DNA from 4 places in the Vibrio sp. 9-16B-A1 genome. Region 2 is predicted to be linked to each of the others. Evidence: predicted binding sites of a transcription regulator. Region 2 holds the regulator's gene; each other region holds the start of a gene.
What was found. The regulator PurR, encoded in region 2, represses purine synthesis genes. The targets are predictions, from matches to a motif close to TNANGNAAACGTTTNCNTNA.

Region 1 (3,101 bases), on a different contig from region 2:
ACGGGGGACTTCCAGGAATCGTATATGAAAAACAAAATCGGAACCCCAAAAGTACTCGCCATCGCCATTCTGGCCGCCCTGCCCGTATTCAGCGCCAGTGCAGCGCCACTCACTCTTGAGGCTGGCATCCCCCAGGCTGACGCAGTTGCTCACTCCAACGCATGGCTGGAAGTTAACCTTAGCCAGTTCAAAAGCAATATCGAGCAGTTCAAAGGCCATATCAGCCCTGATACCAAAATCTGCGCCGTCATGAAAGCTGACGCCTATGGCAATGGTATCCGTGGTTTAATGCCTGAGATCCTGGCACAGCAAATCCCATGTGTTGCTGTCACCAGTAACGCTGAAGCGCGTACGGTACGTGAAAGCGGCTTTAAGGGCCAACTGATGCGGGTGCGCTCTGCCAGCATTGCTGAGATCACCCAGAGCCTGGATTTGGATATCGAAGAGCTTGCCGGCAGCCTCGGCCAGGTCAAAGCCCTGTCTGAGCTGGCCAAATCCTCAGGAAAAGAGATCAAAGTTCATCTGGCTCTGAACGATGGCGGAATGGGACGCAACGGTATTGACATGTCCGGCGAAAAAGGAAAGAAAGAAGCGCTGGCGATGACGGCTCAGTCAGGGGTGAAAATCGTCGGCCTGATGACTCACTTCCCGAACTACAACGCTGATGAGATCCGCGCCAAACTGAAGGACTTCAAACAAAACACCAGCTGGCTTCTGCAGGAGTCCGGACTTAACCGCGATGACGTCATGCTGCACGTGGCAAACTCATACACCGCACTGAATGTGCCGGAAGCGCAACTGGATATGGTTCGTCCCGGTGGCGTGCTCTACGGCGATCTGCCGACCAATCCTGAGTATCCGTCTATCGTCTCATTCAAGACCCGCATTGCCTCCCTGCACCAGCTGCCTGCGGGTAAAACCGTGGGCTACGACAGCACCTTTACCACAAAACGTGACAGCTTACTGGCTAACCTGCCGGTCGGTTACTCAGATGGTTACCCAAGAAAGATGGGGAATCGTGCTGAAGTGATCATTAATGGCCAGAGGGCAAAAGTGGTGGGTGTGACATCAATGAATACGACTGTCGTGGATGTCAGCGACATCAAAGGCGTACTTCCGGGCCAGGAAGTTACCCTGTTTGGCTCAGACAGGAGTGAGAGCATCAGCGTTTCTGAAACTGAAAACAGTGCAGATCTTATTTTCCCTGAGCTCTATACCCTGTGGGGACTCGCCAACCCGAGACTCTACATCAGGTAACCTGCAAAGCCGCCATCATGGCGGCTTTTTTATTGCAGTGACCGTCGGCCGAACCGATACAAACCAGCAAAAACGAAAAAGCCCCGATGAACTAAGTTCACCGGGGCCGGAATAAATGGCACGCCCTGCAGGATTCGAACCTGCGACCACATGCTTAGAAGGCACGTGCTCTATCCAACTGAGCTAAGGGCGCGCTACAGGGAGAGGATTATACGAGTTAAGCCCTGAAGGTCAACGGCTTTATCCGACATTCTGATTCGAATGCCCAAAAAAGAGCCACGGCGTTTTTTATTTCAGCAAAGTCTTCTGGCTCAACCGATTGCTTAATGGAAATTGTTAAGTTTTTTTGCGACAATGCGCAAAAATTGTTACTTAAAACATCAAGGGAACATGATGAGTGCGCAAATTATTGACGGCAAATTAATCTCCCAAACCGTTCGTTCCGAAGTCGCTGCACGGGTAAAAGCCAGGCTGGATGCCGGGCTGCGTGCACCGGGTCTCGCGGTCGTTCTGGTGGGTGAAGATCCCGCCTCTCAGGTGTATGTCGGCAGCAAACGCCGCGCCTGTGAAGAAGTGGGCTTTATTTCCAAATCCTTCGACATGCCTGCTACCACCAGCGAAGAAGAGTTGCTGGCTCTGGTGGATGAGTTAAACCAGGACAGCGAAATCGACGGGATCCTGGTCCAGTTACCGCTTCCGGCAGGCATTGATACCACCAAGGTCATCGAGCGGATCACCCCGGAAAAGGATGTCGATGGCTTCCACCCTTACAACGTTGGCCGCCTGTGTCAGCGTATTCCCAAGCTGCGTTCGTGTACGCCGAAAGGCATCATCACCCTGATGGAGCGTTACAACGTTGAAATGCGGGGCAAGCACGCGGTGATCGTCGGAGCCTCCAATATCGTTGGCCGCCCGATGACCCTTGAACTGCTGCTGGCAGGCTGTACCACTACCACTACTCACCGCTTTACTGAAGGGCTGGAGCAGTACGTGCGTCAGGCGGATATTCTGGTGGTCGCGGTCGGTAAACCAAACTTCATTCCAGGCGAGTGGATCAAACCTGGCGCGGTGGTGCTGGATGTGGGCATCAACCGGCTGGATTCCGGCAAACTGGTCGGGGATGTGGAGTACGAAGTAGCGAGGCAGAAAGCGAGCTTTATTACTCCGGTACCAGGCGGCGTAGGGCCAATGACGGTCGCGACCCTGATTGAAAACACCATGATGGCGTGTGAGCAGTACCATAAGTAAGTACTGACTTTCTCTTGTTCAGTACCATAAATGATAAAAAGGGCCCCCTTCCGTGACGGGCCCTTTTTACACGCCAATTTGGCTTATGTATTTTACCTGAAAAGGTAAACGCTTACAGCGAAAGGATCACACCTGCAATCGATGCGCTCATCAGGTTCGCCAGAACACCAGCGGTGATCGCTTTGGCACCATTTTGAGAGATGAAAGTACGACGCTCAGGAACAATGCTGCCCAGGCCGCCAATCAGCATCGCCATGGTAGAGATGTTGGCAAAACCACACAGTGCGAAGGTTACGATAGCCTGTGAGTGAGCACTCAGCTGATCTTTCACGTCCATCAGCTGGATAAACGCAACAAACTCGTTCACCACCACTTTGTTACCGATAAGCGAACCAGCAACAATCGCTTCGTTCCACGGCACACCAATCGCCCATGCTACCGGAGCGAACAGGTAACCCATGATCAGGCCAAAGCTCAGCTCGATACCAAACAGGTCGCCCACGTGGCCCAGCAGGCCGTCCAGCAGCGCAATCACACCAACGAACGCCAGCAGGGTTGCACCTACTGCAACGGCGATACGCAGACCAGACATCGCA
Region 2 (3,101 bases):
ACATTGGCAAAAGCGGCCTGCTCAATGATGAGCCTGCCCGGCAGATGGAAGAACTGATGCAGGAAAAAGGCATTTCAATGCAGGAAGGCTTCAACGAACCGGCGGATCACCTGGCCGTTGAGCTCGATTTTTTGGGTAACCTCATCATCCGCTCCAACGAGTGTGAAAAACCGGAGAAGTTCGAAGCATCGCTCCTGGAACAGAAAGCCTTCATTGATGAGTACCTGCTGAGCTGGGTTCCTCAGTTTAAGCAAAAATGTCAGCAGTTTGACGAGTTTGGTTTTTATGCCGCGGTAGCGTCGCTTTTGCATGACTTCCTGATCCTGGACGGACACTACCTGGCGGGCGAATAGGCCTGCCAGACCTTTTTAGCTGGCGTTAAGAAAAATTAATTTGTGTGATGGAAACGCGGCAAAATGACATATTTATGATTGTCAGGTCTCAATTATGAGTCTAGAATTGTGACCGCAAACGATAAAATATGATAAACCATTTGGAAAGCAAGGTAAGCCGCTGTTAGTTAGCGGTTTTTTGTTTTTTAACAGATATGTTTTCAGCCAGGTTCGCTTTTCACGCCAACTTTTCTGACCGCAGTATGGCCTTTTCCCCTGCGGCAGAACTGATAAAAGCGCCCATACGGCAGAAACAGGAACAAATATATGGCCACAATTAAAGATGTTGCGCGTTTAGCTGGGGTGTCCACCACCACAGTCTCGCACGTGATTAACAAAACCCGCTTTGTTGCTGAAGCAACGCAGGAAAAAGTGCTGCAGGCAGTAAAAGAGCTAAACTATGCTCCGAGTGCCGTAGCGCGCAGTCTGAAATGTAATACTACCCGTACTATCGGTATGCTGGTCACCCAGTCAACCAACCCGTTTTTCTCGGAAGTGGTTGATGGTGTGGAAAGCTACTGTTACCGCCAGGGCTACACCCTGATCCTGTGTAATACAGGCGGTATCTACGAAAAGCAGCGCGACTATATCCGCATGCTGGCAGAAAAACGTGTCGACGGCATCCTGGTGATGTGTTCTGACCTGACCGAAGAGCTGCGTGAAATGCTTGATGCTCACGCGGACATCCCTAAAGTTATCATGGACTGGGGCCCTGAAAGTTCAGGTGCCGATAAGATCATCGATAACTCAGAAGAAGGTGGCTACCTGGCGACCAGTTATCTGATCAAAAACGGCCACAAAGACATTATGTGTCTGTCTGGTCAGTTTGAGAAAGCGATCTGTAAAGAGCGTATCGCCGGTTACAAACGCGCAATGGAAGAAGCCGGTCTGCCATTCGAAGAGAAGAACATCATTGAAGGTAACTTCGAATGTGATACTGCTGTCATGGCAGCAGAGCAAATCCTGGCGATGGACAAACGTCCGACCGCTGTGTTCTGCTTCAATGACACCATGGCGCTGGGTCTTATCAGCCGCCTTCAGGAAAAAGGCTTACGCGTCCCTGATGATGTTTCCGTGATCGGTTACGATAACATGGACCTGTCGGCGTACTTCTCGCCACCACTGACGACCATCCACCAGCCTAAACGCCGTGTGGGTAAAACAGCATTCGAGCTGCTGCTGCAGCGCATCAAAGATAAAGAACATGAGCGCCGCGTGTTCGAGATGCAACCTGAGCTGGTTGAACGTAAGTCAGTTAAACGCCTTGGATAAGGCAGCATAATGAAACAAAGCACGCATAACGCGTGCTTTTATTTGGATCAATGTCACACTAAATGCAGACGAGTGTGATGTTAATTCCGCTTTTTCACTATTATTTTTTATATCAGGCTTTCTCCGAAATACGATTTCAAATGAAAACCTGAACTGATGTCACGCACAGGGCAAACCACCTGAAAGGGTGGGACGCAAAGCCACCGGCCTAATCCAGTAACTGAGACGTGTCAGGGACTGGGATGGTAGCGGGGTTGCCGATGGCAAATATGCACACCAGCGCGAGCTCGCGCTATCAGTCATGCATCGATTTGCTCAAATGCTCGGACCTGAATTTAGTGGCGGAACTTCTAAACCGGGACATACAGCATGAACAAACCTACTCTAAAAAACTCGCTGAGACTCTTCGAGAGTCTGGGAACTATTAAATCCCGTTCAATGTTCGGAGGCTTCGGCGTCTTCGCGGACGACGTAATGTTTGCACTGGTGGTTGGCGATACCCTTTTCATCCGCGCTGACAACCAGAAAGCAAAAGATTTCAAACTGGCCGGCTTCGAACCTTACATTTACAAAAAACGCGGCTTCCCCGTGGTCACCAAATACTTCGCCCTGCCAGAGGCAATGTGGCAGACACCGAACATCATCATTGAAGAAGCCACCCACGCACTCGAAATTGCCCGCCAGGAGAAAGAGCAGCAGGCTCAGGCCAAACCTGACCGTCTGAAAGATCTGCCTAATCTTCGCCTTGGTACCGAACGAATGCTTAAAAAAGCCGGTATCTGCAGTGTGGAAGAGCTGCAAAATCAGGGTGCAGCAGGCGCATATAAAGCCATCCAGCAAAGCCATTCAGGCAAAGTGGGCGTAGAACTGTTATGGGCGCTTGAGGGAGCGATCCGCGGCAGTCACTGGTCTGTTATTCCACAGGCCCGGCGTGATGAACTGCTCAGTCAGGTGGGCTAAAAATTTAACGTGAACAAACACCGGCTTGATGCCGGTGTTTTTGGTTGCGCGGTACGTGGTACGTGGTACGTGGTACGTGGTACGTGGTACGTGGTACGTGGTACGTGGTACGCAGTTTACGGGCTTTACCGGCCACCACAATGAAACTCTTTATATCTGAAAGAAATCTCACTGTTTCCCTGTCATAATTCTAAGAGACATAAAAACGGAATATTGAGATGAACAAAAAGGTCGTTATCGGAATCGTACTGTTAGCCGCTATTGTGGGGCTGGGTTATCAGTTTGGTCCCCTGCTGACTCTGGAAAACGCCAAAACGCAGCAGGCGGCGCTGGCGGGCTTTATTGAACAAAACTTTTTGTTAGCCTTTGGTGGCTACTTTCTTTTATACGTTGCGGTGACCGCGCTTTCCATTCCCGGCGCTACCGTGGTTACCCTGCTGGCTGCCGCCCTGTTTGGCTTTACCAACGGCCTGCTGC
Region 3 (3,101 bases), on a different contig from region 2:
GTAAACTGTACCGGACAGAACAGCAGCGGATTACTCAAAATCCCACGGCATGTCCGGCAGCGCATCCAGATTTTCACTGTAACGCTTAATATCAAAACTGCCGTCATTTTTAGCCACGTCATAAACCTCAATCGACAGTGCACACGCGATCATTTCGATCGCTTCTTCTCTTGATGTGCCGGTCATCATAAGACGCATCAGGGTCTCTTTTACTTTGATCGGGTTGCCGTCTTCCAGCTGGTTTTTTACTGTTTCAACAAGCATATCGCCCGTCATCAGTTCATCGTCTTGCATCTTTGTTTCGCTATTTCAAATAAGTTACGCCGCCACTATAAGCGGTTCTGCCCGGTTAGGCCAACTTACCAGGCGCTTGGGTGTAAAAAAGCCCGCAACTGCGGGCTTTCAAACATTCAGGTCAGGCTGTTACAGCATGATAAACAGGCCAGCCAGACAGGCACTCATCAGGTTTGCCAGTGTACCAGCGATAACCGCGCGAATACCCAGGTTTGCAACCTCAGAGCGGCGCTCTGGTGCAATCACACCGATAGAACCCAGCTGAACCGCGATAGAACCGATGTTAGCAAAACCACACAGAGCGAAAGTGATGATCACCTGGCTGTGCTCAGACAGCATGGCTTTGTGCTCAATGAAGTCGATAAAGGCAACAAACTCGTTCATTACCACTTTCTGGCCGATGTAAGAACCCGCCATCAGTACTTCGTCAGCCGGTACACCGATTACCCACGCCAGTGGCGAGAAGATGTAACCGAAGATTGACTGCAGGGTAATACCATGTAAGCCAACCAGTTCTGCCGCGCTTTCAAGGCCAGTGTTCACCATCGCAATCACACTTACGAATGCGATAAGCATAGTACCTACCGCTACAGCGACTTTCATGCCGTTCATCGCACCGCTTGCCAGCGCGTCGATTACGTTGCTCTGGTCACTCTTGTCCAGGTCAATGTTGCTCTGGTTCAGCGGAACATCCTGCTCAGGCACGATAAGTTTCGCCATCATCAGGCTGCCCGGCGCCGCCATAAAGCTCGCTGCAATCAGGTATTTCAGTTCAACACCCAGACCTGCGTAACCACCCAGCACACTGCCGGCAACCGATGCCATACCACCAGCCATAACAGCAAACAGTTCAGAACGGGTCATTTTGGCAAGAAACGGACGAATAAGAAGTGGAGACTCGCCTTGTGACAGGAAGATGTTACCGGTTGCAACCAGGGATTCGGCTTTACTGGTACCCAGGAATTTTTGAATGCCACCACCGATGAACTCGATGACTTTTTGCATGATGCCTAAGTAGTAAAGGGCAGAGATCAGAGCAGAGAAGAAGATGATGATAGGAAGAACACGAACAGCAAAGATAAATCCGGTGCTGGCCAGATCGCCAAACAGGAATCGGATACCTTCATCAGCAAAGCCAAGAATGCTGGAAACGCCACCACTCAGTGCGGCAAGGGCCTGCTGGCCAAGAGGGAAATAAAGAACCAAAGCGGCAAAACCGACCTGAAGCATCAGAGCACGGGAGACGGTTTTCCAGTTGATCGCGCTACGGTTTTCAGACAGTGCGAATGCACAACCAATAAGAACGACGATACCAAAAAGACTTAATAAGATACCCATTACCAGCGTCCCTCCATTGCATGACCAAATCGGGTCGAACACTGGGAAGTCGCGGGTGCTGAATCAACACTCCAACTCGAAGAAAGGAATCGGATCACAAACATTTTTTCACCTTTACAAGCAGATAAATCTAGCTGGTCCTGTCCGCAGGGTCATTCACTGTTCCATGTGACGGCTTGTATTGGCTAAGCTTCGGCTTAAAACCGAGCGTGAAGTATAGCGGCGAAAATTTGAAGTGCATCACATATTTTTGACGCAAACGGTTCCGCGGTCAGTAATTGAACATCCTGCTCTCAATTTGCGCAAACCGAACTGCGTTTTTAACAGAAATTTGTGATCCACTGCGTTGCATTTCGTCTGGATTTCAGAACAAAAAAACCGGCTCACTATTACAGGAGCCGGCCGGAGCGCTTACCCTACAGGGGGGAGGTAAGTCTTATTCAGGAGAGTGCGAGCACATCGTGAATTTCGGTTTTAATGTTGTCTGACTGGGTACCAAATATGGCCTGCAGACTGTCTCCAATCACCAGTACATCGTGCGCACCCAGTTGTTTTAATCTTTCGATATCTACGTAACTGATGTCTTTTACCGTTACCCGCAGACGGGTAATACAGGCATCAACACTCTTGATATTGCCCTTGCCACCAAGGGCTGCCACCACACCCACGGCCACATCATCAAGCTTGCCTGCCAGTTCCACCTTCACAGGGTCACTCTCACGTCCCGGAGTTTTCAGATCCATTTTCACGATCAGGGTCCGGAACAGCACGTAGTAAAGCGTTGCCCACAGTGGACCGATGATGAAGAACAACCAGGCGTTAGTCGACATTGGATAGTAGAGGAAGAACTGGATTGCGCCGTGGGCAAAGTCCGTACTGTGTTTGATGTCCAGGAACGCGGTCAGTGCGAAAGCAATACCGGTCAGGAAAATATGGATCACGTACAGGATCGGTGCCACAAACAGGAACGTAAACTCAATCGGTTCGGTGATGCCGGTCAGCCATGAAGTCAGGGCTGCTGAAGCCATCAGACCGCCGACAACTTTTTTGCGCTCTGGCGATGCGCAGTGATAAATAGCCAGCGCCGCTGCAGGCAAAGCCCACATAGAGTACATAAAGCCACCGGACAAATAACCCGCTGTCTTGTCCCCGGCGAAAAAACGACTCAGTTCACCGGTGATCTCTTTACCTGTATCCGGATGAATGTAGCTGCCTACCTCAAAGAAGAATGGTGCATTCCAGATATGGTGCAGGCCGACCGGCAGAAGCGAACGCTCCCCCGCGCCGTAAACCGCCCAGGCCATCACAGGGTTCTGATACGCTGCCCAGTGGGAGAACACGTCCAGCGCCTGTCCGACCGGTGGCCAGATAAAGGCCATAAAGGCACCAACCAAAATGGCACTCAAACCGGTAATAATGGGGACAAAACGTTTGCCGGCAAAGAATCCCAGATATTCAGGCAGACGGAT
Region 4 (3,101 bases), on a different contig from region 2:
ATACCACTTATTCAGAAGTGACCGGTGCGGTAATGCTGACCAAAGCATTTAACCCGGTGATCATGACCTGGGCTGCGGTAACTGCGATTGTACTGGCACTGGTTGGCAAACTGGGCGCTCTGCTGCAAACCATTCCGGTACCGGTGATGGGCGGCATTATGATCCTGCTGTTTGGCTCTATCGCGACCGTTGGCCTGAACACGCTTATTAAGAACAATGTCGACCTGCACAAATCACGTAACCTGGTGATCGTGGCGGTAACCCTGGTATTTGGTATCGGCGGCATGGCATTTGGCATCGGCGACTTCAGCCTGCAGGGCGTCAGCCTTTGCGGTATCGTGGCTATCGCACTCAACCTCATCCTGCCGGATGACCTGGGTGAAAACCATGTGGTTGATAATGCGCAGATGGAAGAGGATAAAGCGTAAAAGACAGGTACTGGGTCACCCGGTCCTGGGTTTCTGGGGTGAAATTCCCCATAACCCAGGACCCAGCAGCAAAGCGCTCCCAGGACCGGAAAAACAAAAAGGGAAGCAACAGCTTCCCTTTTTCATTCATACATAAATAAAGCGAAAAATGTTCGCTTACTTAGTACCAAAGATCTTATCACCCGCGTCACCCAGACCCGGTACGATGTAGCCTTTGTCGTTCAGCTTCTCATCGATCGCTGCAGTGTACATCTCTACATCCGGGTGTGCTTTTTCCAGCGCTTCGATACCTTCAGGAGCTGCAACCAGAACCAGCACTTTAATGTGCTGACAGCCTTTCTCTTTCAGCAGGTCGATAGTAGCGATCATCGAACCACCAGTCGCCAGCATAGGGTCAACAACCAGAGCGATACGCTCATCGATGTTAGACGCCAGTTTGTTGAAGTAAGGAACCGGCTCCAGGGTCTCTTCGTCACGGTAGATACCTACCACGCTGATACGTGCGCTTGGCATGTGCTCAAGTACACCGTCCATCATACCCAGACCAGCACGCAGAATTGGCACTACGGTCACTTTTTTACCTTTGATCTGGTCAACTTCAACCGGGCCGTTCCAGCCATCAATGGTTACGCGCTCGGTTTCAAAATCCGCAGTCGCTTCATAAGTTAACAGGCTGCCTACTTCTGTAGCCAGTTCGCGAAAGCGCTTGGTGCTGATGTCCCCTTCACGCATCAAACCGATTTTGTGTTTAACCAGAGGATGCTTCACTTCAACAACTTTCATTTCCAACTCCGACATATTTTAAATAAACCGCCAGAGTATACATGGTTTTGAATGATATTTCAGGTTTGAATGACAACAAAAAAAACTGACGCAAACGTTTTCCTTTTCCGTTCAACCCCTGTTAGAATAGCGCCGTTTTTCACATCCAACCTATGACGAGGACATCCCCGTGAGTGGTAACAACTCTTCTCTTAGCTATAAAGACGCTGGTGTAGACATCGACGCAGGCAACGCTCTGGTTGACCGTATTAAGGGTGTGGTAAAACGCACTCGCCGCCCGGAAGTAATGGGTGGCATCGGTGGCTTCGGTGCACTTTGTGAACTGCCGACCAAATATAAGCAGCCTGTACTGGTTTCCGGTACTGACGGCGTGGGTACCAAGCTCCGCCTGGCTCTGGATATGAAAAAACACGATACCATCGGTATCGACCTGGTCGCGATGTGTGTGAACGACCTGATCGTTCAGGGCGCAGAACCTCTGTTCTTCCTGGACTACTACGCGACAGGCAAACTGGATGTAGATACCGCAGCTGACGTGGTTGCCGGTATCGGTGAGGGCTGTGTACAGGCTGGATGTGCACTGATCGGCGGTGAAACTGCTGAAATGCCGGGCATGTACGAAGGCGAAGACTACGACGTTGCAGGTTTCTGTGTTGGCGTAGTTGAAAAAGAAGACCTGATCGACGGCACCAAAGTAGCCGAAGGTGACGCACTGATCGCTGTTGGTTCAAGTGGCCCGCACTCAAACGGTTACTCACTGATCCGCAAGATCCTGGAAGTATCCGGCGCGGACCTGAACGAAGAGCTCTGCGGCCGCACTATCGGCGAGCAGCTTCTGGAGCCGACCCGCATCTACATTAAATCTGCACTGAAGATGATTGAGCAGCATGACATCCATGCAATTTCTCACATCACTGGTGGTGGCTTCTGGGAAAACATCCCACGCGTACTGCCAGAAGGTACTAAAGCCGTCGTTGATGGAAACAGCTGGGAATGGCCGGCTATCTTCTCCTGGCTGCAGGAGAAAGGTAACGTTGAGACCCACGAAATGTACCGCACCTTTAACTGTGGTGTAGGCCTTATCGTTGCCCTGCCAAAAGATCAGGCAGATGCGGCGGTTGAACTGCTGAAAGCAGAAGGCGAGAACGCCTGGGTTATCGGTGAAATTGCTTCTGCCAAAGATGGCGAAGAGCAGGTAGAGATCCGCTAAACCATGGAAAATATCGTTGTCTTAATTTCAGGTAACGGTTCCAACTTACAGGCTATGATTGATGCCTGTGAGTCCGGCCGTATCCGTGGAAAAGTCAGCGCCGTTTTTTCCAATAAGGCTGACGCTTACGGACTTGAGCGCGCCAGACAAAGTGGGATTGATGCCCACTTTGTCAATCCAAAGGAATTTGCTTCCCGCGAAGCGTTCGACGCTGAGCTGATGGCTCAGATCGACCGCTGCCAGCCCGACCTGGTGGTACTGGCCGGTTACATGCGCATCCTGTCTGATGAGTTCGTCCGTCATTACCTGGGAAAAATGGTGAATGTTCACCCTTCCCTGCTGCCCAAATACCCGGGGCTGCATACCCACCAGCGCGCCATTGAAGCCGGAGATAAAGAACACGGAACCAGTGTTCACTTTGTTACCGAAGAGCTCGATGGTGGCCCTGTGATACTGCAGGCCAAAGTGCCGGTGTTTGATGATGACACGCCGGAACTGCTCAATGAGCGGGTACAGTCACAGGAACACGGCATCTACCCTATGGTAGTGGACTGGTTTCTGTCAGGTCGCCTGGTGATGAACAGCCAGGGTCAGGCCGTACTGGATGGAGAGCCGTTAGGCACTCAGGGCTACGCGCAGGACTGATTAAGCAAGTATTAAAAAAGGTGGCTGATGCCACC

Region 1: folD (bifunctional methylenetetrahydrofolate dehydrogenase/methenyltetrahydrofolate cyclohydrolase FolD) is a predicted target of PurR. The motif match lies at 1,565-1,584, and genes of this name have one in related genera.
Region 3: ACVB80_RS17220 (NupC/NupG family nucleoside CNT transporter) is a predicted target of PurR. The motif match lies at 1,884-1,903, and genes of this name have one in related genera.
Region 4: purM (phosphoribosylformylglycinamidine cyclo-ligase) is a predicted target of PurR. The motif match lies at 1,298-1,317, and genes of this name have one in related genera.

Annotation. Positions count from the first base shown of each region.
Region 1 covers NZ_JBSDZD010000015.1:91,521-94,621, reverse strand. Annotated here, with positions in the region: gene alr (alanine racemase) at 25-1,257, shown strand; tRNA gene ACVB80_RS20505 (tRNA-Arg) at 1,374-1,450, opposite strand; gene folD (bifunctional methylenetetrahydrofolate dehydrogenase/methenyltetrahydrofolate cyclohydrolase FolD) at 1,651-2,505, shown strand; gene ACVB80_RS20495 (NupC/NupG family nucleoside CNT transporter) at 2,618-3,101, opposite strand, start outside.
Region 2 covers NZ_JBSDZD010000002.1:214,465-217,565, forward strand. Annotated here, with positions in the region: gene torD (molecular chaperone TorD) at 1-353, shown strand, start outside; gene purR (HTH-type transcriptional repressor PurR) at 660-1,664, shown strand; cyclic di-GMP riboswitch class I at 1,824-1,926, shown strand; gene ACVB80_RS04685 (TfoX/Sxy family DNA transformation protein) at 2,034-2,624, shown strand; gene ACVB80_RS04690 (TVP38/TMEM64 family protein) at 2,843-3,101, shown strand, end outside.
Region 3 covers NZ_JBSDZD010000011.1:57,929-61,029, forward strand. Annotated here, with positions in the region: gene ACVB80_RS17215 (hypothetical protein) at 31-294, opposite strand; gene ACVB80_RS17220 (NupC/NupG family nucleoside CNT transporter) at 424-1,632, opposite strand; gene ptsG (glucose-specific PTS transporter subunit IIBC) at 2,073-3,101, opposite strand, start outside.
Region 4 covers NZ_JBSDZD010000014.1:107,156-110,256, forward strand. Annotated here, with positions in the region: gene ACVB80_RS19870 (uracil-xanthine permease family protein) at 1-428, shown strand, start outside; gene upp (uracil phosphoribosyltransferase) at 585-1,211, opposite strand; gene purM (phosphoribosylformylglycinamidine cyclo-ligase) at 1,381-2,421, shown strand; gene purN (phosphoribosylglycinamide formyltransferase) at 2,425-3,066, shown strand.